DNA from 2 places in the Lactococcus sp. S64 genome. Region 1 is predicted to be linked to the other one. Evidence: predicted binding sites of a transcription regulator. Region 1 holds the regulator's gene; the other holds the start of a gene.
What was found. Region 1 encodes HrcA, which represses chaperone genes, less so after heat shock. Its sites were predicted from a motif close to TTAGCACTCNNNNNNNNNGAGTGCTAA; they were not measured.

Region 1 (16,135 bases):
ACCTTTAACTGCGGCAGGAGAACAAGGAATTATTGAACTTGGTCTAGGCTTCAAAGAAAAAGGTATTAAATTTGACCGAGCTTATTCATCTGATTCTGGACGTACAATCCAGACAATGGGCTTTATCTTAGCTAATTCTGATAATGAAGGAATTCCATACACTTATGATAAAAGAATCCGTGAGTGGTGTTTTGGTTCATTTGATGGTGGCTATGACGGAGAACTTTTTGATGGCGTTCTACCAAGAATATTTACTGAAACTGGAAATCATCATACCGACGAATTTCCTCCAGATGAAGTAATTGCTAATGCGATTTTTGAAGTTGATACGGCTGGCTGGGCTGAACCATGGGAAAAACTTTCAGGACGTATCATGGACGGTTTTACAGATATTGCCAAGGAATCTGAAGCAAAAGGGGCTAAAAATATTGTTATTGTCAGCCATGGAATGACCATTGGAACTTTTGTAAAACTCGCTCACCCAGAACTCCCTCGTCCACATGGTCTTGATAATGGTTCTGTCACTCATTTAAGTTTTGAGGATGGAAAATTTACCATTGGAAAAGTCGGAGACATGTCTTATCGAGAAATAGGGAGTGAAAAGTTAGCTAAAAAATGAAAAAAAGAATAACATTTAGTTTAATCGTGCTTGTTCTTTTGATCATTGGCGCTTTGGGATTTATTTTATTTACCAATGATAAGTCAAATTCAACAAACGAATCATCTAAAAAAACAAGTATTTCGTCTTCTAAAGAGGCGGCAAAGAAAAAAGATTTACCTGACGCTAAACAATCAGATTGGGATTTAGTATTGGTGAGTCGAAAATCACCTAAAGATGAAATGAACCCAACACTGGCAACCGTAAATGGGATTCAAGTTGATCAAAGGATAGCATCAGCGGTTCAACAATTTTTAGCAGCAGCCCAACAAATATCACCAGCTGAACATTTAATCTCAGGTTATCGGTCAGTCTCATATCAAGAAGGGCTTTATCAATCTTATGTCCAAGCAGAAATGAATGGTCAAGGAACAGTAAATTCTAGTGGAAATCCAATTTCAGAAGAAGAAGCGATAAAAAATGTACAAACTTATTCTCAGCCGCCAAGAAGTTCAGAACATCAAACAGGATTAGCGATTGATATGAGTAATATTGATAGCCTAAATGAGAGTCAATATGCAAAACAAGTTGCAGTAATTGCTCCCAAATATGGATTTGTTCTTCGTTTTCCAGAAGGGAAAAAGGCAGAGACAGGAATTGGTTATGAAGACTGGCATTTTAGATATGTTGGTTTAGAAAATGCTAAATATATGACCGAACACAATCTTACTTTAGAAGAATATCTAAAACTATTACCAGCATAAAGGAAATGAAATCATGCTAAACCGAACCAGACTTCTACTCTATGTTAATGTTGCTCTATTTATTTACAGTGTCTCGGAAATGATTAAAGTTCTCCTTGTTCATAATAATTTCTTTAGTCAATTTTTTAATAACTTATCGACAAATATAAAAACATTAACGACTAAAATTTCGTCAACAATTACGAGTTGGCAAAGTTTAATCTATTTATTGATTTTTGCTTTATTAATCTTTCTATTATTGAAATTTTGGCGTTTTACTTTTATACTTTTAGAAATTATTTCGGCACTTTTGATTATAGATTATGCCATACTTTTCATTCAACATGAAGTAAAGTATGAAAGCCTCTTTGTCATTGCTGTAATGGTAATTACAGTCATGAATATTTGGCAAACATCCAAAGATTCCAATCTTTTATAAATGAAATTAGCACTCTAATAAAAAGAGTGCTAATTTTTATGTCTTTTTGCTTGACAAGGTATAAACAAAGGGTTATAATAAATTTGTTAGCACTTAGAGATGAAGAGTGCTAAAACAGAAAAAGCTTGTAGATACTAAACAGAAGTCAAAGGCTCAAGAAATTTTTGAGCTTGCGAAAGAAGTTTTGCCGAACTTCTTATCTGTGGAGAAAGGAGTAGTCATGATTACAGAACGTCAAAGACAAATTTTAAATTTGATTGTTTCTCTTTATGCCAAAGAGCATACACCAATCGGTTCAAAGTCGCTCCTTGATAGTATTCAAGCTTCTAGCGCTACAATCCGAAACGACATGAAAGTTTTGGAAAAACTAGGCTTGATTCAAAAAGAACACACCTCAAGTGGACGTGTTCCAAGTGTTTCAGGTTATAAGTATTTTGTAGAAAATGTCATCCAGTTAGATGAATTTAGTCAAAATGACTTATTTAAAGTGATGAAAGCTTTTGATGGTGATTTTTATCGCCTATCTGACCTGTTTAAAACAGCAGCTAAAAGTTTATCAGGACTCACTGGTTTGACAAGCTTTGTTCTTAATGCTCCCCAACGTGACCAACAATTAGTTTCATTTGAAATGGTCATGCTGGATAGTCATTCAGTACTTTCAGTTATAACATTAGGGACTGGTGAAGTAAGAACAAATCAATTTATTCTTCCAAAATCGATGACCGAAGCTGATTTAGCAGTCTTTAGTAATCTAGTTAAAGAACGTCTGGTTGGTAAAAAAGTGATTGATATTCACTATACTTTACGAACAGAGATTCCACAGATTGTTCAGCGTTATTTCAAAGTTACGAGTGAAGTTCTCCAACTCTTTGAATCAATTTTTGATGATTTGTTCAAAGAACGGCTGACCGTCGCTGGGCGTAAAAATATCTTTGATTATGCAACTGACAATCTTGCAGAATTATATAAACTCTTTAGCGATGATGAACGGATGCTTCATGAAATTCGCGAAATCACTAATAACGATGAAATGCGTGCCGTTAAATTTGACAATGACGAAAAATACATGAAAAATTTAACGATTATTTCGCAAAAATTTGTTATCCCATATCGCGGTTTTGGTACTCTAACAGTCGTTGGACCTGTAGAAATGGATTATCAAAGGACATTATCAGTTCTTGACTTAGTTGCTAAAGTTTTAACTATGAAGCTGAGTGACTATTATCGTTATCTTGATGGTAACCATTATGAAATTAGCAAATGATAAAAAAGTTATTTAAAAAAGGAGGGCCTATGTCCGAAGAAACTAAAGAAGAAATCAAAAATAAAAAAGTTGATGAAGAAGTGACTGAGGAGTTAACAGAGGAAGCACTTGAGGATATTGTTGAAGAAGAAATCAATGAACTTGATGAAGCACAAAAGTTAGCGACTGAGTGGGAAAATAAATTCCTTCGCGTTTCTGCAGAAATGCAAAACGTACAACGTCGTGGAAATGAAGAACGTTTGCAACTTATCAAATATCGTTCACAAGATTTAGCAAAAAAAATCTTATCTTCACTAGATAATCTTGAACGTGCACTTGCTGTTGAAGGATTAACGGATGATGTTAAAAAAGGCCTTGAAATGGTCCAAGAAAGCTTGATTTCAGCACTTAAAGAAGAAGGCGTTGAAGAAGTTTCTTATGACAGTTTCGACCATAATCTTCACATGGCTGTTCAAACTGTCCCAGCTGATGATGAACATCCAGCTGATAGCATCGTGCAAGTTTTCCAAAAAGGTTACCAACTTCACGAACGTTTACTTCGTCCAGCAATGGTTGTCGTAGCACAGTAAATTAAAAAATAAATTGACCGCAAAGTCTTTAAACTATTCATAAGTAATAAGAAATAAAGGAGATTTAATAATATGTCTAAAATTATCGGTATTGACCTTGGTACAACAAACTCAGCAGTAGCAGTTCTTGAAGGAACTGAATCAAAAATTATTCCAAATCCAGAAGGAAATCGTACAACACCTTCAGTTGTAGCTTTCAAAAATGGTGAAATCATTGTCGGTGACGCTGCAAAACGTCAAGCGGTAACTAACCCAGAAACAATTATTTCTATTAAATCAAAAATGGGAACATCTGAAAAAGTTTCTGCAAATGGTAAAGAATACACACCACAAGAAATTTCAGCAATGATTCTTCAAAACTTGAAAGCTACAGCAGAAGCTTATCTTGGAGAAAAAGTAGAAAAAGCAGTTATTACTGTACCTGCATACTTCAATGACGCTCAACGTCAAGCAACTAAAGATGCTGGTAAAATTGCTGGTCTTGAAGTAGAACGTATCGTTAACGAACCAACAGCAGCAGCTCTTGCTTATGGTCTTGATAAAACAGATAAAGATGAAAAGATTCTTGTATTTGACCTTGGTGGTGGTACATTCGACGTTTCAATTCTTGAACTAGGTGATGGTGTCTTTGATGTTCTTGCAACTGCTGGTAACAACAAACTCGGTGGTGATGATTTTGACCAAAAAATCATTGACTGGATGGTTGCCGAATTCAAGAAAGAAAACGGAATTGACCTTGCCCAAGATAAAATGGCTTTGCAACGTTTGAAAGATGCAGCGGAAAAAGCGAAAAAAGACCTTTCAGGTGTAACAACTACTCAAATCAGCTTGCCGTTCATCACAGCCGGTGCTGCTGGCCCTCTTCACTTGGAAATGGCTTTGACTCGTGCTAAATTTGATGAATTGACACATGATCTTGTTGAAGCGACACGTCAACCAGTTCGCCAAGCCCTTTCTGATGCTGGCTTGTCAACTTCTGATATTGACGAAGTTCTCTTGGTTGGTGGTTCAACTCGTATCCCTGCTGTTGTTGAACTTGTTCGTCACGAAACAAACAAAGAACCAAATAAATCAGTAAACCCTGATGAAGTTGTTGCTATGGGTGCAGCAATTCAAGGTGGTGTGATTACTGGTGACGTTAAAGATGTTGTTCTCCTTGACGTTACTCCACTTTCACTTGGTATTGAAACAATGGGTGGTGTCTTCACAAAATTGATTGACCGTAACACAACTATCCCAACTTCTAAATCACAAGTCTTCTCAACTGCTGCTGATAATCAACCCGCTGTAGATATTCATGTCCTTCAAGGTGAACGTCCAATGGCAGCTGATAACAAAACTTTGGGTCGTTTCCAATTAACAGATATCCCTGCAGCACCACGTGGTATTCCACAAATCGAAGTAACATTTGATATTGATAAAAATGGTATTGTTTCTGTTAAAGCTAAAGACCTTGGTACACAAAAAGAACAAACAATCGTTATCAAATCAAACTCAGGTCTTTCTGATGAAGAAATTGATAAAATGATGAAAGATGCTGAAGCAAATGCTGACGCTGATGCAAAACGTAAAGAAGAAGTTGATACACGTAATGAAGCTGATGCTTTAGTTTTCCAAACTGAAAAAACTTTGAAAGACCTTGAAGGAAAAGTAGAAGAAGCTGAAGTTAAAAAAGCTGAAGACGCTAAAGAAGAACTCAAAAAAGCGCTTGAAGGTGAAGATATTGATGATATCAAAGCTAAATCAGAAGCACTTTCTGAAATCGCTCAAAACCTCGCTGTAAAACTTTATGAACAAGCAAATGCAGCTCAAGGTGAAGCTGGACAAGCAACTGATGCTCAAGAAGCTCCAAAAGATGATAATACATTTGATGGTGACTTTGAAGAAAGCAAATAATAATTTATAAAAGCACTGATTCTTTTTTCAGTGCTTTTTTTTATAAAAATTGGACAAAATAGACATGTTGTCTAAAAACTATTTCAGATTCTTGCAATCATTTTCTTCTTGTACTATGATGAAATTAGTAAGAGATTGGAGGAGAATTAGAAGTAAAGAGACTAAAAAATTTAGTCAAACTGATGTTGTTTAGATTAGAGGAGGTTAATTATTATGCGTTATACAAATGGAAATTATGAAGCTTTCGTTCACCCAAGAAAACCAGAAAATGTTGATCAAAAATCAGCTTATATTATTGGGGCAGGCCTTGCAGGGCTTGCAACAGCAGTATTTTTAATTCGTGACGGTCAAATGTCAGGGGACCGTATTCATATTTTAGAAGAGTTACCATTGTCAGGAGGTTCTCTTGACGGTTCCTTTATTCCACATGATGGTTTCGTTGTTCGTGGTGGACGTGAAATGGAAAACCATTTTGAATGTCTTTGGGATTTATTCCGAACAATTCCGTCATTAGAAGTGGACAATGCATCTGTTTTAGATGAATTTTATCGAATTGACCGGGATGACCCAAATTCATCTAACTGTCGTATTATCCATAATCGTGGTGAACGGGTTGATGATGATGGAAAATTTACCCTAAGTCCAAAAGCTCAAGAAGAAATAATCAAATTATTCATGACTAAAGAAGAACTACTTGTAGGTAAAACAATAGAAGATTGCTTTACTGATGAGTTCTTCGAATCAAATTTTTGGCTTTATTGGTGTTCAATGTTTGCTTTTGAAAAATGGCATTCAGCTATTGAAATGCGTCGTTACATTATGCGTTTCATCCACCATATTGAGGGGTTACCTGATTTTTCTGCCCTAAAATTTACAAAATATAATCAATATGAATCGCTAGTAAAACCATTAATTTCATACTTAAAAGATCATGGAGTTGATTTTAAATATGGAGCACAGGTTGAAAATGTTGAAGTTGACTTTTCAAATGGCAAAAAGGTAGCAAAAGCTATTGTATTTGCTGACAAAAAAATAAAAGAACTGACAGAAAATGACTTAGTTTTTGTCACAAATGGTTCAATTACAGAAAGTTCAACTCAAGGTTCACCAACACAAGCTGCTCCGAAAACTAGTGAACTTGGTGGCTCTTGGAAACTTTGGCAAAATTTAGCTAAACAATCAGAAGAATTTGGACATCCAGATGTTTTTTGTAAGGACATTCCAAAAGAAGCTTGGGTTGTATCAGCAACTGTCACTTGGAAAAATTTAAAGATTCAACCTTATTTTGAAAAATTAACACATCGTCAATTGCGTTCAGGAAAAGTTGTCACAGGAGGAATTATTACTGTTAAAGATTCAAATTGGCTCCTTTCATTTACAACTCACCGCCAACCTCATTTTAAAGAACAAAATGACCAAGAAACAGTAACTTGGGTTTATGGTCTTCTTTCAAATACACCTGGGAACTATATCAAAAAACCAATTGAAGATTGTACAGGTGAAGAAATTACTCAAGAATTACTTTATCATTTAGGAATGCCAGAAGAAGAAATTGAAGCATTTGTTAAAGAAAATACTAATACAATTCCAGTATATATGCCTTTCATTACTTCTTATTTCATGCTTCGTGAACCAGGGGATCGCCCTCTTGTAGTACCTGAACAATCAGTCAATTTAGCGTTTTTAGGAAATTTTGCGGAAACTGAGCGTGATACAGTCTTTACAACCGAGTATTCAGTCAGAACTGCGATGGAAGCTGTTTATCAATTATTAAATGTTGATCGCGGTGTTCCGGAAGTCTATGCTTCGGCTTATGATTTACGAACTTTAGCAAGTTCAGCCTACTATCTATCAGATAAGCAAAAATTAGAAGATTTAGAGCTCTCATTTATTAAAAAACAAGCGCTCAAAGTTGGACTTAAGAAAATCAAAGGAACATATATTGAAGAACTTCTAGAAGATGCGGGTTTGATTTAAAAATTAAATGAAGTCACAAGAAATAGCGAAGGAGCAACCTTCGCTATTTTTGATACAATTATTCTTATGATTGAAGAAAATTTATACCAAGAGCTTGTTGAAATTAGACATTATCTTCATGCTCATCCCGAAATATCAGAAAAAGAAGTTGAAACGACAAAATTTATTCGTCAAAAATTAGCAGATTGGCAAATTGAAATAATGGATAGTCAGCTTAAAACAGGACTTGTTGCAAAAATTGGCTCAGGAAAACCGATTATTGCGCTAAGAGCAGATATTGACGCCTTACCTATTCTAGAAGAAACAGGATTAGAATTTTCCTCTGTAAACAAAGGAGCAATGCATGCTTGTGGTCATGACTTACATATGACTAGTCTTTTAGGAGCTGCTAAAATTCTAAAAGAGAAGGAAAGTCAGTTTAGTGGGACAATCAAACTTATATTTCAACCTGCCGAAGAAATTGGCGAAGGAGCCAAAGAAGTTCTAAAAACAGGATTAGTTTCAGATGTTCAAGCTTTTATTGGCTACCATAATATGCCTACTTTGTCAGCTGGAGTAATTGGCTTACGTGAGGGTGGAGTAATGGCAGCCGTTGAACGTTTTGAAATTTTAATAAAAGGTCAAGGAAGTCATGCGGCATATCCGCAAGAAGGTCAAGATTTGATTTTAGCTAGTGCTGCAATTGTTCAAAATCTACAACAGATTGTTTCTAGAAATATTTCACCACTGAGAGCTGCTGTTGTATCTGTCACACACATTGAAGCCGGAAATACTTGGAATGTTCTACCAAACAATGCCCGCTTAGAAGGGACAATAAGAACTTTTGACAATGAAGTACGTTCTTTAACAAAGAGAAGATTCAGCCAAATTATCGAAGCCACTGCAAAAGCTTATGATGTTGAACTAGAGATTAAATGGTTAATGGAAGCGGACCTTACGTTCAACGATTTCGAGTTGACAGATGTTATCAGGAAAAGAACCGAGCAATGGCATGATAAGGTAGTATATCCAGAGCCGTCAAGTGCGGGGGAAGACTTCGCTAATTATCAAAAGCAAGCTCCAAGTGTCTTTGCTTTTATTGGCTCAAATGAACAAGGGGCCTCTGGACTTCATTTTGCTGATATGGTCGTTCAAGATGAAACTCTAAAAGTTGCTGTTGACTACTATTTGGAAAGCGCTCATCAATTACTTGAACACTTTAAATAAAAACTATTATTAGATAGTTTTTTATTTTTGAGTTTTTTTGGAAGAAAATGATAGTTAATGATTGATTTTGAAAGATAAAGGTGTTATAATGATTTTTGTAAACGAATTCAGGAGATGGAAATGTTAGCAAATGAAAGAAAAAGACGGATTGTTGACTATCTAAAATTAAAAAGAAGAGCAACGATTGAAGAACTTCTTACGTTAATGGATTGCTCTATATCGACGCTTAGGCGAGATTTGAATGAATTGGAAAAAGAAAAATCTTTAAGACGAGTTCATGGTGGTGCAGAACTTACACAAGACTTATCGGAAGAATTAAGTATTTCCGAAAAAACTTCCAAAAACATTCAAGAAAAAGAAGAAATCGCTCAAAAAGCATTATCGAAAATTAAAGATGGGGATATTATTTTTTTAGATGCTGGGACTACAACTGGTATCTTAGCTGAACTTATCAATCAATCTCATCTTTATTTAACGATTGTAACCAACTCTGTCAGTCATTTGGCGAAATTAACAGATGACCGATTAATCGTCTATCTGCTCGGTGGACGAGTGAAAAAGGTAACAGATGCAATAATTGGGAGTCAGGCTTTAGAACAACTTTCTGCTTATCAATTCAATAGTGCTTTTGTTGGAGCTAACGGCTTTGACAATGAACACGGAGCAATGACGCCAGACCATGAAGAAGCAGCAATAAAAGGACTAGCAGTCAAACAAAGCCAGAATGCTTTCATATTAGCCGATTCTTCTAAATTAGGACAAATGAGTTTTGTCAAATTTGCTAATTCTGAAGAAGTTGAATTAATTACCGAGAACAATTAGCGTTTGTTTTTAAATGAATCGTGTGAAAAAAATTTCACTAAAAGTTAGTATTTGCAAACCTACGTCTTACATAAAGGAGAATTATGATTTATACAGTAACACTCAACCCAGCACTTGACTACTTCATGAATTATGAAGAGTTAGCACTTGGTGAGGTGAACCGAACAGGGAAAACACAGATTTCAGCAGGTGGTAAAGGAATTATGGAAAGTCGCATGCTAAGTCTTGTAGGTGCCAAAAGCAAGGCACTAGGCTTTCTAGGTGGATTTTCTGGTCAATATATTAAAGATTTCTTAGATGAGAATCAGATTGATTCGGATTTCACAGAAATAGAAGATTTGACAAGAATTAATGTCAAGCTGAAAAGTCAGGAAAGCGAAACAAGTCTTGATGCGGCTGGACCAAAACTTCAAGAAAGTGAAATTAATCATTTTCTTGAAAAATTTGATCATTTGAAAGAAGATGATATCGTTGTCTTTGCAGGTACAATCCCTAAAAGTCTTGGTGAAGATTTCTATGAGCGTTTGATTGCTAAAGTCCAAAAGCAAAAAGCAACTTTTGTCATGGATGTTGATGGTCAAAAATTACTTGATTCGCTTCCTGCTCATCCCCTACTCATTAAACCAAACCGAGAAGAACTAGAAGCAATCTTTGAAACAAGCTTCAAAAATAATGAGCAAATCATTCCTTATGGTCAAAAACTTTTAGAAATGGGTGCTCAAAATGTTATCGTATCAATGGCTGGTGATGGAGCGCTCCTCTTTACAAATGAGAAAGTTTATTTTGCTCAAGGGATTAAAGGAGAGTTAAAAAATTCTATTGGTGCTGGTGATTCGACCGTTGCAGGATTTTTAGCTGAATATAGCCAGTCTAAAGACCCGCTATTAGCATTTAGACAAGCAATCGCTTGTGGAACTTCAAAGGCATTCTCAGATGATATGCCAAGCCGAGCATTTTTGGAAGAAATTTATAAAAAAGTTAATATTTCAGAGGTGAAATGATGGAAATAAAAGATTTACTTAAAACAGAGGTTATGATTCTTGACCTCCAAGCAACTAGCAAAGAAGCCGTTATTGATGAAATGGTCAATAAATTAGTTTCTGAAGGTTATGTCAATGATTTCGCAACTTTTAAAGCAGGAATTATGGCCCGTGAGGCACAGACTTCAACCGGACTTGGCGACGGAATTGCAATGCCTCACAGTAAAAATACAGCGGTCAATGAGCCAGTCGTTCTCTTTGCAAAATCAAAAGTTGGTGTTGACTACGCCGCATTAGATGGACAACCTGTCAATCTTTTCTTCATGATAGCAGCACCAGACGGTGCTAATGATACTCACTTGGAAGCTTTAGCACAACTTTCAACTTATCTTCTTAAAGACGGTTTCCAAGATCGTTTGAGAAAAGTTGAGTATCCAAGAGAGGTCATTCAGCTTTTTTCTGAAAAACAAGAAGAAATTAAGACTGTTGAAAATGCTGAACATTATATTGTAGCTGTAACGGCTTGTACAACGGGTATTGCTCATACTTATATGGCTGAAGAAGCGCTTAAAAAACAAGCCTTGGAAATGGGCGTTGGAATTAAAGTTGAAACCAATGGTGCGCGTGGAATTGATAATAAATTAAGTGCAGCTGATATCCAAAAAGCAGATGCTGTTATTGTGGCTGCGGATAAGAAAGTTGAAATGAATCGTTTTGCTGGTAAAGAAATGGTTCAAGTTCCAGTTGCACATGCCATTCGAGATACGGAAGAATTAATTAATCGTGCACTTTCAGGTAAAGCACCAATCTATGAAGCAGACGGATCTGATGAAGTAAAAGAAGAATCATCTGGTGGATTAGGAAAAGCATTCTATAAACACTTAATGGGTGGGGTTTCTGCAATGCTTCCATTCGTTGTTGGTGGTGGGATACTTATTGCTCTTGCTTTCTTGATTGACCAAGCAATGGGAGTTCCTCAAAGTCAATTGGCTAATCTAGGAGTTTATCATCCTTTAGCAGCTTACTTTAAAAATGTTGGTGGTGCAGCTTTTGCCTTTATGTTACCTGTTCTAGCTGGTTTCATTGCCAACTCTATTGCTGATAAACCTGGTTTAGTTGCTGGTTTTGTCGCTGGTTCTATGGCATCTTCTGGTCTTGCATTTGGTCATTTAGATCCTGCTAAAATGATTCCGTCTGGTTTCTTAGGAGCCCTAGTTGGTGGTTTCCTTGCCGGTGGTGTCATTATCCTTTTACGTAAAGCTTTTGCAAAACTTCCTCGTTCACTTGATGGAATTAAAGCTATCTTGATTTATCCATTAGTTGGAACATTTATTACAGGTTTCCTAATGCTCTTTGTCAATATCCCAATGGCAGCAATTAATACCGGTCTCTCTAACTTCTTAGCGAGTCTATCAGGAGCATCTGCCCTTGTACTTGGTTTAGTTGTTGGTGGAATGATGGCTATTGACCTTGGGGGTCCAATTAACAAAGCTGCTTATATCTTTGCAACTGGTACTTTAGCAGCAACAGTTTCAACTGGTGGTTCAGTAACAATGGCTGCCGTTATGGCTGGTGGGATGGTTCCACCACTCGCAACTACAGTCGCTGTTATCTTGTTTAAAAATAAATTTACTAAAGAAGAACGCAATGCTGGTTTGACAAATATCGTTATGGGGCTTTCATTCATCACTGAAGGGTCAATTCCGTTTGGTGCATCTGACCCCGCACGCGCAATTCCATCATTTATGATTGGAGCAGCAGTAGCCGGTGGTTTGACTGGTATGGCAAACATTAAATTGATGGCACCACATGGTGGAGTCTTCGTTCTCGCTTTGACAAACAATCCTTTACTTTATCTCTTGTTCATCTTGATTGGCGCAATTGTTTCAGGCCTATTATTTGGTGCATTGAAAAAAGCAAAATAAAAATGAATGAGAATAATAAGAGCGGTTTAATACCGCTTTTTTTGATATAATAGAGGAAGTAAACTGGGGGATTGGGAGAGATTATTTTGAGTTTTATTGCACTTTTTGAGCTGGCGCTTTTTTTCCTTAATGTTATATTATCCTTTGTCATTATTTTTAGGGAAAGAAAATCAACAGCGGCAACTTGGTCATGGCTCTTTGTAGTTAATTTACTGCCTATCATAGGCTTTATTTTATATTTACTCATTGGACGTGGCATTTCGCATTATCGTATTTTTAAAGACCGAAAAAGGTTTCAGTTGGGTTTTGAAAAACAATTAGAACATGCTGAAAAATCTTACACAGATCGATTATTTATTAAAAAAATGAGACAAAATCATGTAATTGGTCAGTTGATTCATATGCTTTATGTTGAAGAAAAATCAATTATTTCAACAAATACTGGTGTGAAAATCTTCAATGATGGACGTCAGAAATTTAATGCTCTGATTGATGATATTAATAAAGCAAAACATCACGTTCATATGGAATATTATATTTTTCGGATGGATCGAATGGGTCATGAAATCTATGATGCTTTACTTGCAGCTGCAAAACGAGGAGTCGAAGTTAAACTTTTAATTGACGCTTGGGGTTCAAATAAAACAAAAATGTCTAATTTTAAAGAACTTCAGGAGGCTGGTGGGCATGTAGCGCAATTTTTTCCATTAATTATGCCTTTAGTTAATCCACGAACAAACTATCGTTTACACCGTAAAATTGTAGTTATTGATGGAATTATTGGATACACGGGTGGATTTAATGTTGGTGATGAATATGCTTCAATTACAAAGAAATTTGGCTATTGGCGTGACAATCATTTACGTTTGACTGGTGATATTGTTTATAGCCTACAACATCGTTTTATTTTAGACTGGAATTCTCAACATCATTTTGAAGTGACCGAGGGAGAGCCTTATTTCCCAGACTCTATTGTTGAAGGTCATGTAGCGACTCAACTTGTGACTTCGGGACCAGATGAGGACAAGGAGCAAATCAAATTAACTTACATGAAGATGATTTCGGGTGCAGAGCGAGAAATTATCATTCAAACCCCTTATTATATTCCGTCTGATGCTTTACATGAATCTATAAAATTAGCATTGTTATCGGGTGTACAGGTTAAATTATTGATTCCAAATAAGCCGGACCATCCACTGGTTTATTGGGCGACTTATTTCCATGCTGCTGATTTAGTTAAATATGGCGCGAAAGTTTATACTTACGAAAATGGATTTGTTCACTCTAAAACATTGATTATTGATGGAGAGTATGCCTCAGTTGGGTCAGCTAATTTAGATTATCGAAGTTTGCAATTATGTTTTGAAGCTAATGTTGTTATCTATGATTATGACATTTCTCAAAAATTACGAAATGATTTTATGAAGGATTTGAAATTGAGCCGTCCATTAACTTTAGAGCGTTATGAAGAACGTTCTAAGTTAGTTCGTTTTAAAGAAGGTTTAGCTCGTTTAATTGCACCAATGCTCTGATACCTATTATTAAAAATTGAAGTAGTAAGATTTATTGAAGAAAAAATTTAAAAGAGTAAGATGAAAATGGAGGAGAGAAATGGAGAATAAACTCAATATTGTGATTATTACAGGGATGTCTGGGGCAGGTAAAACGGTTGCCATTCAATCCTTTGAGGACATGGGTTATTTCACGGTAGATAATATGCCACCAAATTTAATTGAAAAATTTGTGGGCCTTTTGAATACACCAGATAATAAGATTGATAAAGTTGCCTTGGTTGTCGATATGCGTTCACGCGCTTTCTTTGAAGATATTCAAAGTATTGTGACTGAATTGACTGATAACGGGTCTGTTAATTTCAAACTTTTATTTTTAGATGCAAATGATACTGAATTGGTTTCAAGATATAAGGAAACTAGAAGAAGTCATCCTCTTGCTATTGCTGGTAGAACGCTTGATGGAATTACTAAAGAACGTGAAATTTTAGCTGATTTAAAAAATCTTTCAGAAGTGGTTATTGATACAAGCGAATTGACTCCAAGAAATCTCCGAGCAAGAATTTTACAAAAATTTGCTTCTAGTACGGAATCTACATTTAGAATTGAAGTTATGTCATTTGGATTTAAGTATGGCTTGCCTTTAGATGCCGATTTAGTCTTTGACGTCCGTTTCTTGCCAAATCCGCATTATATTGCTGAATTACGTGATAAAAACGGAACAGATAAAGAAGTTTATGACTATGTTATGGAACATCCACAGTCGGAAGAATTTTATGAAAATTTGATGAAAATGTTAGTTCCAATTCTTCCAGCTTATAAAAAAGAAGGTAAATCAGTTTTAACAATCGCTTTTGGTTGTACGGGTGGTCAACACCGGTCGGTTGCTTTTGCTGAAAGAGTCTCTGCGGCTTTGAAGGATAAATGGCATCTCAATGTCAGTCATAGAGATAAAGACCGTAGAAAGGAAACGGTAAATCGTTCATGAGCAATCCAAAAGTTGTAGTTATTGGTGGAGGAACTGGAATTCCAGTTGTCTTAAAAGCACTTCGTAAAGAAAAAATTGATTTAACGGCTATTGTAACTGTGGCAGACGATGGTGGGTCTTCTGGGCGAATTCGTTCAGCGGTGAATATTGCACCGCCAGGTGATTTGCGTAATGTATTGATTGCCATGTCAGATATGCCCAAGTTTTATGCTGATATTTTACAATATCGTTTTGATAAATCTGATGGTGAATTAGCTGGTCATCCTCTGGGTAATCTAATTATTGCAGCAGTTTCTGAAATGCAGGGTTCAACTTATCGTGCAATTCAAACATTAGCTCAATTTTTTCATGTGGAAGGGAAAATTTATCCTTCGTCTGATGCCGCGTTGACCTTACATGCTGTTTTTAAGGATGGTCATGAGGTCTTAGGTGAAAGTCATATTGCTAGCTATAAGGGATTGATTGACCATGTTTATTTAACTCAAACAGCTAGTGGTGATAGTCCAGTTGCGTCCAAAAATGTAGTGAAATCAATTATGGAAGCAGATACCATTGTCTTGGGACCTGGCTCACTTTTTACTTCGATTTTACCTAATATCGTTATTCCAGAAATCTGCGAGGCTCTTTGGAAAACCTCGGCTAAAATTGTCTATGTTTGTAATATCATGACTCAGCGTGGGGAAACAGAACGTTTTTCAGATGCTGACCATGTTCGAGTATTAAATGAACATATTGGGACAAAAGTGATTGATACTGTCTTGGTGAATATTCAAGAAGTTCCTGAAGAATACATGAATACGAATAAATTTGATGAATATCTGGTTCAAGTTGACCATGATTTTGAGGCATTAAAAGCAGAAGAGGTCAACGTTATCTCTAATAACTTCCTTGAACTTCGTGACGGCGGAGCCTTTCATAATGGTGAAGCTGTTGCTAAAGAAATTGTCGCAATTTCACAAAGGCAAGAGTTTAGACATTAAAAAATTTACTGACAGAGTGTTTGTCAGTAAATTTTTATAAGAAAAAAGTCTGACAGAAAGAATAGAGCAGGGAAAAAATATCCTGTCCTGTATAGAAAGAATTATGAGTTTCACAAGTGATGTAAAAAAAGAATTAACAAGTAATTTAGCAACAACTGGAGCACTTTTGGCACTTGTCAGAATGAATGGCTCTGTGGGTATTTTTAATGGATTAACTTTATCAATTACGACTGAAAA
Region 2 (16,135 bases), on a different contig from region 1:
CAGTTCACATTTTCAAAATGAGAAACTAATCTAGCAGGAGAATTGTTAATAATGACTATCAATAAAATGGGGACGGGAATTGCCCATTCCAAACTAATCTTAATTGGAGAACATTCCGTTGTATATGGTCAGCCAGCAATTGCCTTACCTGTAACAATTCTTAAAACTACAGTGACAATTACCTCATCAAAATATGGCCAATACATTGAAAATAACGAATTTCGTAGAAGACTTGATTTAATGGGAGATGAATTTGAAGGAATTCGTCAACTCATTATGCGCTTACTCTCTAAATTTCATTCATCAAAAATGCCATTCTCTTTAGAAATTGATTCAAATATTCCTCAAGGACGTGGCTTGGGAGCTTCTGCTTCATTGGCAACTGCCATTATCAGAGCTTTTTATGATTTCTTTGATGCTGAACTTCCGCAAAAAGATTTACTCTTTTATGCCAACTTTTCAGAAAATATTACTCACGGAAAATCTTCTGGAATTGATGTGGCAACTGTAAATTCTGAACACCCTTTGTGGTTTATTAAAGACAGCACAATTGAACCCTTTGAACTCAATCTTCATGGCTTTATCGTGATTGGCGATACTGGTGTTCACGGCTTTACGAGTCAAGCCATCAATATTGTTCGCGAAAAACTTGTTGAAGAAAAAGAAAAAACACAAGATTCAATTAATCATTTAGGTCAATTAGCGACCGATTCAAAAGATTTTTTGATGACAGACAAACTCAAAGAATTTGGTCATGTCATGAATAAAGCTCACGAAAGATTATCTGATTTGGGAGTTTCTCATCCACGTCTAGATAATTTAGTCGAAACCGCTCGTAAAAATGGTGCACTTGGTGCTAAATTAACTGGTTCAGGGCTGGGTGGTGTCATGGTTGCTCTTGCTGAAAATGAAAAAGATGCTATTCGTATCAGTCAACGTCTTCTAAAAAATGGCGCTAAAAATACTTGGATTTACTCATTTTAAGATGGTTGATGACCATCTTTTTTTGTTATAATGAATCTATCAATTTGCACTAAGGATAACTTATGGAAAATCAATACGAAATTCTTCAATCACTCATCGAAAAAATGGAAATTGTTACTGTTGGCTCGGCTGTCAGTAAAACAAAGCTAAATCGTAAAGAAATCATTGATTTTGTACGTTCACAACGTTCTTTAAGAATTTTTGATGAGGAAAATCAAAAATGGATTAACGAAAATGTTGACGGGCACTGTTAAATTTTACTGACAGAAATTTTAATCAAACAAAAATATAAAAAAGTTACTGACAGACTGCCTGTCAGTAACTTTTTGCTTATAAATCATGAAATTCTGCATATAATTCTTGACGATTTAGACCTCGTTCTTTAGCAATTTGTTTAATGGCAACATTGGGTTTCACACTTTGTTCAACTAAAACTTTAACTGCTTCGAGCGCTGTCAATTCTGGCTCTTGAACTTCTTGAGACACTTCATCCGCTCCTGAAACAATAATTAGGCATTCCCCTTTTATTGGTTGGTCCGTTAAAGATTCTAAAACCTCTGAAATCTTACCACGACGATATTCTTCATAAATCTTCGTTAATTCGCGAACTAAAACAACTTCTCTATCCTCATAAATTTCCTGCATGTTAGCCAAAGTATCCGCAACTCTAAAAGGACTCTCATAGAAAATTTGTGTTTCTGGATAAGAAAGCTTACTTTTCAAGAACTTTTGCTGCTCCCCTTTTTTTCTAGGAAGGAAGCCATAAAAAATATGAGGTTGAGGAACTAATCCTGAGGCAATCAAGGCAGTAATTCCTGCTGAGGCACCAGGAAGAGCGATAACATCAATTCCTTCATCAATTGCAGCTAAAACTAAATCATGGCCTGGGTCAGAAATTGAAGGCATTCCAGCATCAGAAACCTGTGCAATAGATTGTCCTTTTTTCAAAAAATCAATTAATTTAGGAATTTTTTCTTGGGAATTATGTTCATGAAACGACTCTTGCGGAACTTTAATTTCAAAATGGTTTAAAAGGCGCAAAGTATTTCGCGTATCTTCTGAACAAATCAAATCTACAGTTTTCAAAGTTTCAAGAGAACGTAGAGTCATATCTTGCATATTGCCAATTGGTGTTGGAACCAAATAAAGACTTCCAGCAGTTTTTAGGCCTTTAAATGACCGTTGAATACTAAATTTATTTTCCATCAGCGATACAAAAGCTCCAAACAATCTAAACAAGATTCCCCTTCAGCCAATCGTTCTGCATAATGCAGATGGCAAACATGGAAACCTTCATTAAAAATTTGAATCAAGTTAGGATTTGGCTGGTCTTTAGGCGTTTCTTTTTTAACTTCTTTTTTCTCAAATTCTGCCAAACGGTCACGCAATTTTTCTAATTCCATGCGTAAGGTTGCATTTTCAGTCATTGATGCTTCAAGCACTTGGCGAATTCCTGAAATTTGCGTTAATGTGGTATTTAATGTATTTTCAAGTTCGCCCAGTTGGTCGAAAACATCATATTTATCAGCCATGATTCACCTCAATTTCTGCAAGTTCAAAATCCTTGCTATATTCTCCAAAGCGGATTTTTACTCTATTTTTTAAAACATTTAAGCCAACAACTTTTCCTTTTCCTTCTGAGGTAGTTACAAACTCACCAAAATCTGGGAAAAGTTGTTGGGCTTCTTTATAAAAACTATCTTCATAAGTTAAACAGCACATCAAACGACCGCAAAGACCGTTCAATTTATTTTGTTTCAAAGATAGATTTTGATTTTTGGCCATTTTGATTGAAACATTTGGAAATTCATAAACAAACTCAGAACAGCACAAAGGACGTCCACAAGGTCCAAGTCCACCATGAATTTTAGCCGCATCTCTTGGCCCAATTTGGCGAAGTTCAATCCTAATTCTAAAAGTTGTTGCCAACTCACGCAAAAGCAATCGAAAATCAACACGATTCTCTGCTGTAAACGAAATAAAAAGTTGCATTTGGTCGAAATTATAAGCAACATCAATAATTTTCATTTCCAAACCTTGTTCGATGACAAGTTGGCGAACTTTATCTTTGGCTTGTTTAGAACGTTCTTCAAGTTTTGCAATAACTTGGAGATCATCCTCATTTACTTCACGCACAATCGTGTGGTGAATTTCAAGATTCGCTTCTTCAGAAATTTCACGTACAATTTTTCCGTAAAAGTTTCCCTTATCTGAACGAAGGATAACTTCTGTTTGTGGAGCAAGTTCTATATCACTTATTGCAAATACATTTGATTCGCCATGTGCAAATTTTATTTCATAAATCATAATATTCTCCTGATATAAGATTTTTCAATCAAAGGATAAGTTTGACAAGTTTCATAAAACAAGAAAAGTTAAACTTGACTCAAATCGGACATTGCTTTTCCACATTTTTATTGCCTGAAATGTTTTTAAAAGTTCCTGACTCATTCTTTCTTGATTAAAAAGTTGTAATAAAAGTTCAAACGCTTGATTTTGTTTTTCTTTGTCATCAAAAATTTCGACTAATTCTTTCAAATACAAGAACGCCTCGTCAGCAGATGTTTTTAGAAGTTTTACAAATTGTTGAAGTCTTTGGAGCCCTTCGTTAAACCAGCTCTGCTGAGCTAATTCTAATGCTTTGTCAGTCGAATTACAGATTTCCGCAAGAAGTTCTGCTTGTGTTTTTAAAATACCATTCTTTTCCAAAAAATCTTGTAAGTATTGAACATTTTTTGGAAAATTAATAATTTGTGTCCGTGATTTTATTGTTTGTAAAATCATATTTTCATTGTCTGTCAGTAAAAAAACAACAATTTCTGTTTCTGGTTCTTCAATTGATTTCAATAGAGCATTTGCTGCATTAGGATGCATTTTTTCAGCTTCCTTAATTAAAAGCACCTGTTGATTTCCCTCATAACCAGATTCATTGAAAACCTGTGTCAGCTCCCGAATTTGTGCTGTTTTAATCGTTTGTCCATCAGGTTCAACGATATGTAAGTCGGTAAATTCTTGTTGGGCAACAAGACGACAGGAACGACAATGACCACAAGGCAAAGCATTTTCAGGATTCTCACAAAATAAGGCTTGGCTCAGCCAGATTGCTAATTCAAAAGAACCAAATCCCCCTGAAAATAAATAAGCATGACTTAATTTTCCATGTTGCAAAATCGTTGAGAACTGCTTATAAAGTTGAGGCTGAATATCTTTTATTTCCACAAGAAACCTTTCTAAATATTTACCAAATCTAGTCTAAATAACAAAATTAAAAAAACTATTTAACATCCTCATTTTTTGAAAAATGTAAGTATTTTTTAGCATTCTTAATTTTGCTGACAGATTAAATTGTCTTTAAAATTCACTGACAAATCTTTTTTTGAGGACGGAAAGTGTATCAGCTACCACTTTTTCTAAAGGTTGACTTGCATCTATTTTTACAAAACGCTCAGGTTCTTTTACAACAATCTCCAAATAACCTTCACGAACTTTACGATGCATCTCAGCTCTTTCCAAATCTAAACGATTTACCTCATCAGCTCGATTTTTCATAATTCGCTCAAGGGCAACATCCGTATCAACATCAAAATAAAGCGTCAAATCAGGCTTCAACCCATCTGTTGCAAAATAGTTAAGCCAATCAACAACTTCGACACCCAAATCACGGCCATACCCCTGATAGGCGACAGATGAATCAATAAATCGGTCAACAATGACAACTTTACCCGCTTGTAAAGCTGGCAACATTTTTTCTTGCATATGTAAACGACGCGCCGCCGCAAAAAGCATTAACTCGGTTTTAGAATCAATCTCTGTATTCTTTGGATCAAGAATAATTTGGCGAATTTCTTCCGCCACTCGAACACCGCCTGGTTCACGAGTTGGGACAATTTCGCGCTTCATTTTTTGGATTTCAGGTAAAATTTCTTTTAAAACCGTTGTTTTTCCTGCTCCATCGGGTCCCTCAAGGGAAATTAGAATTCCATTCATAGCCTCTATTATACCAAAAAAACAAATATTTTATCTTTTTTCTAAAAATAATAGGGTCTCTTTTTGCGTAATTTTACTAAAAATTGTATAATATAACTGAAACAGCTTACTTGATTTGTTAATTCAAATAAATACGAGTAACATTCAATAAAAAATTTTCCACTTGAAAGGACAACTATGAAAAAAATTCTTGTTGTTGATGATGAAAAACCAATCTCAGATATCGTAAAATTTAATTTAACCAAAGAAGGTTTTGAAGTCTTTACAGCTTTTGATGGTGAAGAAGCTCTTGAAGCATTTAAAGAAGTACAACCTGACCTTATTCTGCTTGATTTGATGTTACCTAAACTTGATGGTCTTGATGTTGCACGTGAAATCCGTAAAACTTCTGACACTCCAATTATTATGGTGTCAGCTAAAGATAGTGAATTTGACAAAGTAATTGGTCTTGAACTTGGTGCTGATGATTATGTCACAAAACCATTCTCAAACCGTGAACTATTAGCTCGTATTAAAGCAAACTTGCGTCGTATCAATGTCGCGCCTGCTGAATCTACTGACAATGTCAAGAAAGAATTGATTATCGGAAACCTCCGTATCAATCCAGCACACTATGCGGCTTATAAAAATGATAAACAACTCGACCTTACACACCGTGAGTTTGAATTGCTTTACTACCTTGCTCAACACCTTGGCGAAGTGATCACTCGTGAAAACCTTTTGGAAACCGTTTGGGGTTATGACTACTTTGGAGATGTTCGTACAGTTGACGTTACTGTTCGTCGTTTACGTGAAAAAGTTGAAGATACTCCAAGCCGTCCACAATACGTTTCAACACGCCGCGGGGTTGGCTACTACATGAGCAACCCACATGATTAAATTTTTTAATTCAATGATTTTTAAAGGAGTAGTTGCACACCTACTTCTTTTTGTCATCCTTTTTATGAGCAGTTTTGATTACAATTTTGCTCATTTAAGTACTTTTATTGGTTATTACTTATTTTCACTCGTCTTTGTTTTAGTCTTTCTCAATCAGCAACATCGCATGATTGTGAATGTTTCTAAACAGATGAATAACATAAAAAATGGCTATTTAAATCGCGATAAAATCCCAAAAGGGACGAGTGAAATCAATGAATTATATGATGAAATTTTAAAACTTGGTGAAGATATTGTTCGCACGCAGAACAATCTTGAAAATCAGCGTAATCAATTAGATAGTATTCTCGCATATATGGTTGATGGCGTCATTGCCACCGATCGTCGTGGAAATATTATTATGGCCAATAAATCAGCTTTGCACTATTTGAATACAGATAATGATCTCTTGATGCAAAAAAATATTGTTGAAGTTTTAAAAATTACTGACCAATATAATTTTTATGATTTATTAGAAAAAGAACCTGAAATAACTATTGAGACACATGATTCTGGGAATGAATCCATTTCGCTCCACATTAAATTTGCCCTCTTTCGTCGTGAATCTGGTTTCATCTCAGGAATTATTGCCGTCTTACATGATATGACTGAACAAGACAAGGCCGAACGAGAGCGCCGTCTCTTTGTTTCCAATGTTTCTCATGAACTCCGAACTCCGCTCACCTCAGTAAAAGCCTACTTGGAAGCACTAGAAGACGGAGCCATTGAGGATAAAGAAACAGCTTCATCCTTTATTAATGTTTCACTTACTGAAACTAATCGGATGATTCGAATGATTTCCGACCTTTTGACTTTATCAAGAATGGATCAAGACCGAATCGTTCTTAATAAAGAAATGATTAATTTAATTGCCTTCTTAGACTATCAAATTAACCGTTTAGACCAAATTTTAGAAACCGAATCAAACGATTTAATCTCTTCTAATTTCACTCTAGTCAGAAAATACTCTGAACAGCCCATCTGGGTCGAAATTGATACCGATAAAATTGCTCAAGTCATTGACAATATCATCGGAAATGCAATTAAGTATTCACCTAAAGGTGGAACTATTACAATTTCCGTTGAAAAACGTGAAAGTGACGTTCTAATCTCCATCAGTGACCAAGGAATGGGAATTCCAAAATCTGATTTACTTAAGATTTTTGACCGTTTCTACCGAGTTGATAATGCTTCAAGAAATTCAAAAGTTGGGGGGACAGGTTTAGGCCTTTCCATTGTCCATGATATTGTTAAAATACATGGCGGAACAATTTTTGCAAGCTCCGAAGGAGAAGGAAAAGGAACGACCTTTAGTTTCACTCTTCCATATTCTTTAGAAGCCGCAGATGACTGGGATGATGGTACTGATGAGTTTGAATTTGAGGATAATGAATAATTTCCCTAAAAAGAGTCCATACATATTTGTGGACTCATTTTTTGAATAAACCTAGACTTTTAACACAAAAAACTCTCTTAAGCTAATGAATTACCTGATAAATTTATTTTCAAATAAAATATAAAAGCTCATGGCAATCCCACTATTTTTCTGCTACAATAGACTGTATGACTGAACAAAATGGCTTTAAATATTCCATTTTAGCCTCTGGTTCAACAGGAAATTCTTTTTACTTAGAAACCCCAAAGAAAAAAATTCTTGTTGATGCCGGACTATCTGGAAAAAAAATAGAAAGTTTACTATCAGAAATTGACCGTGACATTCATGATATTGATGCTTTATTAATTACCCATGAACATAGTGACCATATCAAAGGGATTGGTGTTTTGGCAAGAAAATATGGTATTGACCTTTACGCAAATGAAGATACTTGGTCTGAACTAGATAGTAAAAATGCTTTAGGAAAAATCCCTGTTGAACAAAAACATCTGTTTGAAATGGGAAAAACAATGACTTTTGGTGATATTGATATTGAATCTTTCGGCGTGAGTCACGATGCCATCGCACCACAGTTTTATCGTTTCATGAAAGATAACAAGAGTTTTGTTATGCTAACTGATACAGGTTATGTATCCGATAGAATGCGTGGAACCATTGAAAATGCAGATGCTTATCTTATGGAATCAAACCATGACATTGAGATACTCCGCATGGGAGCTTATCCTTGGCGGACAAAGCAACGTATCCTAAGTGACCAGGGCCACTTATCTAATGAGGACGGCGCTGAGGCTGCTTTTAGTATTCATGGTAATAAGACAAAACGAATCTTTCTAGGGCACTTGAGTTTAAATAATAATATCAAAGAACTTGCTCATCTTACTATGGATGGTTACTTACAGCAACATGATGTCGATACCAAAAAGGACCTGAAGATCCTTGATACTAGTCACGAACATGCTAGTCAACTTTACGATATTTAGTTACTCAACAGCAAATAAAAAAAGAACCCTAAGGGTTCTTTTTTTATTACATCATACCACCCATTCCCATGCTAGGGTCCATTGGAGGCATAGCTGGAGCAGCTGGTTCTGGCTTATTAGCAACTACTGCTTCAGTAGTCAAAATTAAACCAGCAACAGAAGCCGCGTTTTGCAAAGCTGAACGAGTTACTTTTGCGGGGTCAACAATTCCTTCTTCAATCATATTAACCCATAGACCAGTTGCAGCATTGAATCCTGTACCTACTTCTTCTGAACGAAGTTTATCAATGATAACTGAACCTTCATATCCTGCATTGGCAGCAATTTGACGAACTGGTTCTTCAAGAGCACGGCGAACAATGTTAATACCTGTTTGAATATCTCCTTCTTCTGAAAGTTTATCCAAAGCAGCAATAGCATTAACAAGTGCTGTACCACCACCAGAAACAATACCTTCCTCAACGGCTGCACGTGTTGCATTAAGTGCATCTTCAATCAAGAGTTTCATTGCTTTGAGCTCTGTTTCAGTTGCAGCACCAACTTTAACAACTGCAACACCACCAGCTAATTTTGCAAGACGTTCTTGTAATTTTTCACGGTCAAAATCAGAAGTTGTTTTTTCAATTTGCGCTTTAATAATAGCTACACGATCAGAAATAGCATCAGCAGAACCAGCACCTTCAACAATTGTTGTGTGGTCTTTATCCACAGTTGCTTTAGCTGCTTGTCCTAAAGCTTCAAGAGTAGCATCTTTAAGATCAAGACCAAGTTCTTCAGTAATTACTGTACCACCTGTCAAGATAGCCAAATCTTCCAATTGAGCTTTACGACGATCACCAAATCCTGGTGCTTTTACAGCTACAACATTAAAGACACCTTTAATCTTATTAAGAACAAGCGTTGGCAATGCTTCTCCATCAACATCATCAGCTACAATAAGAAGTGGACGATTTGTTTTCAAGATTTGTTCAAGGAGCGGTAAAATTTCTTGAATGTTTGAGATTTTTTTGTCGGTAATAAGAATATAAGGATTATCTAATTCAGCAACCATTTTTTCTGTATTAGAAACCATATATTGACTCAAATATCCACGGTCAAATTGCATTCCTTCAACAACATCGAGTTCAGTTTGCATCCCTTTTGATTCTTCAATGGTGATAACTCCGTCAGAACCTACACGTTCCATTGCATCAGAAATATACTCACCCACTTTTTCACTACGTGATGAAACGGTAGCTACTTGCGCAATTGCTGATTTATCGTGGACAGGAATTGCCATCTCTTTAATTGACGCAACAGCTGTTTCAGCAGCAAGTTCAATTCCTCGGCGAATACCAACTGGATTTGCACCTGCGGTAACATTTTTTAAACCTTCACGAACGATAGCTTGTGTCAAAACTGTCGCTGTTGTTGTACCGTCACCTGCGATATCATTTGTTTTTGAAGCAACTTCTGAAACAAGTTTAGCTCCCATATTTTCAAAATGATCTTCAAGTTCAATCTCTTTGGCAATCGTTACACCATCGTTTGTAATTAAAGGTGATCCATATGATTTTTCAAGAACAACATTGCGACCTTTTGGTCCAAGGGTTGTTTTTACTGTATCAGCAAGAATATCAATCCCACGCATCATCGCTGTTCTAGCATCACTTGAAAATTTAATATCTTTTGACATTTTAGCTCCTTTTTAAGAATATATTTTTAATTTTATAGATTTTAAGATAGACAAAAGACAACCAAAAAAAATGATTGCTTTTATAATTTTACTCTACAATTGCAAGAAGGTCTGAATCTTTGAGAATCAAGAATTCTTCACCATCCATTTTTACGGTCGTTCCAGCAAATTTTTCAAAAATTACTGTGTCCCCTACTTTTACGAGTGGAGAAATCAGTGTTCCATGATGATTTGTTTTCCCTTCACCGACGGCAACAACTTCAGCTGTTTGAGGTTTTTCTTGGGAAGCGCTTGTTAACACAATTCCACCCATTGATTTTTCCTCTTCTTCTTTTACACGTAAAACTACGCGATTCTCTAAAGGTTTCAACATTATATTTTCCTCCATTTTTTATTTTTTAGCACTCTTATTAAACGAGTGCTAACATATTCTTATTTTATCTCAATGGTCAGATTTAGTCAAGAGAAAACATTTAGATTTTATGAAATAAATTAGAAAGGGAGTTCTTCCGCATCAAGTAAGGTTTCTTCAGTCTTTATAGCGCTTTCTCGTAAAGCGATTGTTGCCCTACTTTCAAGTAAATCATAACTCAGTCCTAAGATTTCTGTGACATAATGTTTTTGATTTTGCTTATCCGTATAATTTCTAGTTCTAATTTCTCCTTCAATTGAAATAAGACTTCCTTTTTTTGCGTAAGAAACTAAAGTTTCTGCAGATTTTCCCCAAATAATAATTGAAATAAAATCTGCCTCTCGTTCTCCTTTTTCATTTTTGAAACGGCGATTGACTGCTAAGGTCACACGGACATATGATTTATCATTTGTTGTTTTTGAAATTTCTGGCGCACTGGTTAAGCGTCCAATTAACATGGTTTTATTCATAATAAAATCCTCCTAACTTTTTATACGTAAAGTTAGGACATTTGTCACAAAAAAAATAAAAAATCTATCAATTGATAGATTTTTATGGTTTATTTTGCATTTAAAGCTGCAACAGTCATGTAATTATATGGACTATTGAAGTGTGGTAAGAAGAATAAATCAAGTAAGGCTAATTCATCAATCGTTTTCTTTTCTTGAATAGCTAAACTAAACATATTAATATTTCCTGCAATTATTTCACTCTTGCTAGCAAGTTGAGCACCAATAATTCTGCGACTTTTTGTTTCATAAACGATACGAATTTTCACACTATCATTATTTTCATGAAGGAACCATGCTTTTTGCTTATCTTCAAAATCACTAAATGAAACTTCTAGGCCGATTTTTTTAGCAGCTTTAACCGACAAGCCCGTAGAAGTCATATTGTAACCAAAAATAGAGATTCCATTAGAACCTTGTACACCAACAGACTCTATTGATTTTCCTCCAATATTATGACCAGCAACAATCCCTGAGCGAACAGCGTTTGAGGCAAGGGCAATGTAGGTGAAGTCTTGTAAAGCGTTAGAATAGATTGTGGCAACATCTCCTACAGCATAAACATCTGGGTCACTACTTTGTTGATGTTTATCCACTTTGATTGCTCCATTTTTAAAGGTTTCTAAATGTTCACCAGCCAATGCACTATTGGCTGTAAATCCAATACAATTAATAACGAGGTCAACATCATAAGTTGATTTATTAGTTACAATCTGTGATACATGACCTTTTTCATTTGCCTTAAACTCTTGAGCCAATTCCCCAAAATGGAGTTCAATTCCATGTTGGGCAAGATTTTCATCCATTCCTTTAGCAAACTCTTCATCATAATATGAAGCAAGTGAAGTACTTTCTGCATCAAAAAGTAGAACTTCTTTTCCACGACGTTTGGCAGCTTCAGCAATTTCTGTCCCAATATAACCAGCACCAATCACAGCAATCCGTTTCACATCATTCTTAGCAAACTCTTCGTCAATGGCTTGCCCTTCTTGAAAAAGTTTTAAAAAATGAATGCCTTTAAGATCTTTTCCTGGCAAGTTAGGAATAATTGGACGTGAACCTGTTGCCAGAACGAGTTTATCATAACTTTCTGTAATCTTTTCTCCAGTTTTTGACTTGGCATAAATCATTTTATTAGTAAAGTCAATTTCTGAAACTTCTGTTTCTGTTAATATCTTTACTCCCTTTTTTTCAAAATCTTCTGCTTTGGCATAAAACAGCTCATCTGGTTTTTCAATTTGTCTTCCGACCCAAATAGCTGTCCCACACCCCAAGTAACTCATATTACTGTTACGGTCAATCATAACAATCTCATGGCCTGGATATTGATCAATTAATGTATTTGCTGTAGCAATGCCTGCGTGGTTCGTACCGATAACTACGATTTTCATGCTAATAATTCTCCTTTAAATGTAAAATTCTTTTTACATTATTCAGTTTAGCATAAGTCCTTCTATTTTCTTTTGTAAGCGCTTGTGAACTTTGTGAAAAATTTATTTTATTTTTTTTAGATAAAAACTGCCAAAATAAACTATTTTGACAGTTTTATTATTATGCTTGCCACATTGTTTCTGAATCAAAAGCTTTACCAGCGGATAAATCTGATGATAATTCAATGATTTCACGAACCTCAGGAGCATTTGGTAATTCAAGTTCACGAGCTGAACAAAGCATTCCGTAAGATTGAACACCACGAAGGGCTCCTGGGAAAATCAATGAGCCGTTAGGCATCATAGCACCAGGTAAAGCAGCAACTGTTTTTAAGCCAAGAGCTGCGTTTGGAGCACCACAAACAATTTGTACTGGATCGGCAAAACCAACATTAACTTTACAGATATGTAAATGGTCTGAATCTGGATGATCTTCCATTTCAACAATTTCAGCGACAACAAATTTGGGTTGTGCATCGTGAACAAGAACATCGCTAAATCCTGATTTACCAAGCTCTTTGTTCAACGTTTCAATATCATCAGATGATAAGACGACTTGACCATTTCCTGACAAATTAGCCAATAGAGATTTCGCTTCAAAAATATTCCAAGCAACCGTCGCTCCAGTTTCTTCAATAAAAACACGAGCTACTTTTCCCTTACGTTCGAAGTTTACTTTTTCTCCCTTATCATTTGCAGTGATAAGCATTAAAACGTCACCGACATTTGTGTTGTATGTTGCAATCATTTTCTTATTTTTCCCTTTTAATTTCTTAACTTTGATTATTATAGAATATAATCCTTAATATATCAACGCTTGTCCTGCGATGATACTATTTCGCACTCGCTAAGAAAGTATTGACTTCTTCTTTTGTTTTACGTAATTTATTTACTAGACGAGCTTTTTCTTTGCCATCCTCAATCACGACAAAACTTGGAATTCCCATAATTCCCCATTCAATCGCAAGATCCATATATTCATCACGGTCTACTTCAACAAATTTAAAGTCTGGATTTTCTACTTCAATTTCTGGCATTTTTGGCTTAATAAAATTACAATCTCCGCACCAACCAGCCGTGAAAAAGAAGACTGTCTTTTCCGGTCCTTTTACAAGTTCGGCTAAATTTTCAATATTTTCTGGAATAATCATTCTACATTCTCCTTTTATTTCTAAATGAATACTAAGCTTTCTTACAGAATTTCTTCATTTTTTTCAAAGACTTCTAAAGTTTTAGCATTGATTTCAAAAGTGATTGCCTTATTTTCACTGACAAGTCCTCCCTCAAAAAGAGCACCCGTAGTTGGCTCCTCAAAAATCCAAAAAGCGTCTATTTTTCTTGTTGAAAAATGTTGCCGAGCTCTGTCAGTAAGTTCATGAATCACTTCTTCTTCCATAGTTTTATAGCCATGATAAGCAACGTGAGCAACTGTTGCACCCGCAATAATTCCCAAACCAAACTTTAGTATTTTTTTCATATGGAAATTTTAACATATTTCTTGGTATAATTATAGTGTAAATCATCAAAATTTTTGCTGACAAATCTGTCAGTAAATTTTTCAGTATTCCGGAGGAGAAAAATGGAACTATTCGACAAAGTAAAAGCACTGACAGAAATTCAAGCGACTTCTGGTTTTGAGGGACCTGTTCGTGACTATTTAAAAACACGCATGATTGCTCTTGGTTATCAACCAGAATTTGATGGTCTTGGTGGTATATTTGTCACTAAAACTTCAAAAGTAGCAAATGCCCCACGTATTATGATTGCAGCCCACATGGATGAAGTTGGCTTTATGGTCAGCTCAATCAAGGCTGACGGAACATTCCGGGTCGTTCCACTTGGGGGTTGGAATCCTTTAGTTGTCTCTGGACAACGTTTTACATTATTCACACGTACAGGTAAAAAAATTCCTGTCGTAACTGGTGGGCTTCCTCCACATCTTCTTCGTGGAACTGGTGTTACTCCTCAAATTCCTGCCATTTCTGATATTGTCTTTGATGGAGCTTTTGAAAATGCTGCAGAAGCTGCAGAATTTGGAATCGCTCAAGGTGATGTAATCATTCCAGAAACTGAAACAATTCTCTCTGCTAATGGTAAAAATATTATTTCTAAAGCTTGGGACAATCGTTATGGTTGTTTAATGATTCTTGAACTTCTTGAATTTTTAGCTGACAAAGAATTACCTGCTACATTGATTATCGGAGCCAATGTTCAAGAAGAAGTTGGCCTTCGTGGAGCCAAAGTTTCTACAACTATGTTCAAGCCTGATTTGTTCTTTGCTGTTGATTGTTCACCTGCTAGCGATACGTTTGGTGATGACAACGGTCGTCTTGGAGAAGGAACAACGCTTCGTTTCTTTGACCCAGGTCATATTATGCTCCCTGGAATGAAAAATTTCTTGCTTGAAACTGCTGATAAGGCTAAAGTTAAAACCCAAGTTTATATGGCTAAAGGTGGAACTGATGCAGGTGCTGCCCACTTAGCTAATAATGGAGTCCCTTCAACAACGATTGGTGTTGTTGCTCGTTATATTCACAGTCATCAAACAATTTTCAATATTGATGATTTCAATCAAGCACAAACTTTCTTGAGAAATATCGTAACATCACTTAGTACTGAAAAAGTAGCTGAAATTAAAAACTATTAAATTTAAAAAACAAAAGAAAAAATCACTAGGAAACCTATCCTAGTGATTTTTTGTATTTTATTGACCAAAGTTATAATTAGGCAATATCTTTTTCCAACCAGCAGCTATATCACTTGCCGAACCACCAATAGAAAAATCATATGTGGTTGTAGGGGCACCAGACTTTGTAGCCCAGAAGCTTGTCGTAGTGTCTCCACCGAGATTAACCTCTTGTGTCTTACCATTTGATAATTTAACATTAACTTTTCCTGGTTTTTCACCCGTAGAAACTAATACTTTACTCTTAGTCACATTTGGATCACTATTAGGGTCAGTAAATTTTTGACCAGGTCCGAAAATATTTGGATCGGCAGCATTAATTGCATTCACCAAATTAGCTGTAAATTTTGCGTTATTAATAAAACCTGAATTCTGAGACATTGCAGAATTGTCATCGTGACCAGCCCAACTACCAAGTGTCACTGAAGGTGTCGAAAGCATCATCCAAACGTCTGTATAATTATCAGTTGTTCCTGTTTTACCAGCCCATTGAACATTAGTTGCAAGAGAAGAATTAAGGCTTTGTAACTCACCATAAAACTTACTTGTTTTTTGAGATTTGATAGCATCTTGAAGCATATATTCCATAATGGTAGATGTTGCTTCAGAATATACTTGAGTCCCCCCAGTAGTTTGATGTTGATAAATTACATTTCCTGTATCATCTTTGATACTATCAACAATATACCATGGTTCATATTTTCCACCATTGGCTAAAGTTTGATAACCATTCGTATGTTGAACCACCGTTGGATCAATTCCTCCTCCAAGAGGAAGTGACTCTACAGAATAATCTGCAACATCATATCCCATCTTCGTCATGTAAGGTTCAACAGATTTTCCTTTATTCAAAATCGTTTGGTAGGTCCAATAAGCAGGAATATTATAAGAAACATTCAAGGCTTCTGAAAATGGCATCATCTCCGTTCCCTTATTGCCGACGTGTTCGATGTCTTGCCCACTCGAATATTTTGCGGGATAGTTAGATAGAACACTTGCAGAACCCATCAAGCCCATGTCAATTGCCGGTCCATAAGCTAGTATTGGTTTGATTGAAGAACCAGGTGAACGTTTAGTATCAAAGGCATGGTTTACTTGGCTTTGTGAGAAGTCTAATCCACCAATAAAGCCATAAACAGCCCCTGTTTTATTATCCAT

Region 2: groES (co-chaperone GroES) is a predicted target of HrcA. The motif match lies at 10,339-10,365, and genes of this name have one in related genera.

The regions. Positions count from the first base shown of each region.
Region 1 is NZ_JACVUQ010000001.1:57,536-73,670, forward strand. It holds gene IAE51_RS00275 (histidine phosphatase family protein) at 1-619, shown strand, start outside; gene IAE51_RS00280 (M15 family metallopeptidase) at 616-1,362, shown strand; gene IAE51_RS00285 (hypothetical protein) at 1,376-1,780, shown strand; gene hrcA (heat-inducible transcriptional repressor HrcA) at 2,001-3,044, shown strand; gene grpE (nucleotide exchange factor GrpE) at 3,074-3,613, shown strand; gene dnaK (molecular chaperone DnaK) at 3,686-5,509, shown strand; gene IAE51_RS00305 (oleate hydratase) at 5,723-7,486, shown strand; gene IAE51_RS00310 (M20 peptidase aminoacylase family protein) at 7,553-8,692, shown strand; gene IAE51_RS00315 (DeoR/GlpR family DNA-binding transcription regulator) at 8,813-9,514, shown strand; gene pfkB (1-phosphofructokinase) at 9,598-10,515, shown strand; gene IAE51_RS00325 (fructose-specific PTS transporter subunit EIIC) at 10,515-12,419, shown strand; gene cls (cardiolipin synthase) at 12,506-13,951, shown strand; gene rapZ (RNase adapter RapZ) at 14,031-14,918, shown strand; gene yvcK (YvcK family protein) at 14,915-15,898, shown strand; gene whiA (DNA-binding protein WhiA) at 16,002-16,135, shown strand, end outside.
Region 2 is NZ_JACVUQ010000004.1:76,509-92,643, forward strand. It holds gene mvk (mevalonate kinase) at 52-984, shown strand; gene IAE51_RS05735 (hypothetical protein) at 1,047-1,238, shown strand; gene rsmI (16S rRNA (cytidine(1402)-2'-O)-methyltransferase) at 1,315-2,190, opposite strand; gene yabA (DNA replication initiation control protein YabA) at 2,190-2,516, opposite strand; gene ricT (stage 0 sporulation family protein) at 2,509-3,291, opposite strand; gene IAE51_RS05755 (DNA polymerase III subunit delta') at 3,343-4,203, opposite strand; gene tmk (dTMP kinase) at 4,336-4,971, opposite strand; gene yycF (response regulator YycF) at 5,149-5,850, shown strand; gene IAE51_RS05770 (cell wall metabolism sensor histidine kinase WalK) at 5,843-7,285, shown strand; gene IAE51_RS05775 (MBL fold metallo-hydrolase) at 7,453-8,265, shown strand; gene groL (chaperonin GroEL) at 8,312-9,940, opposite strand; gene groES (co-chaperone GroES) at 10,029-10,313, opposite strand; gene IAE51_RS05790 (single-stranded DNA-binding protein) at 10,433-10,822, opposite strand; gene nox (H2O-forming NADH oxidase) at 10,912-12,252, opposite strand; gene ytpR (YtpR family tRNA-binding protein) at 12,413-13,039, opposite strand; gene IAE51_RS05805 (thioredoxin family protein) at 13,125-13,442, opposite strand; gene IAE51_RS05810 (hypothetical protein) at 13,484-13,768, opposite strand; gene pepA (glutamyl aminopeptidase) at 13,871-14,938, shown strand; gene IAE51_RS05820 (transglycosylase domain-containing protein) at 14,996-16,135, opposite strand, start outside.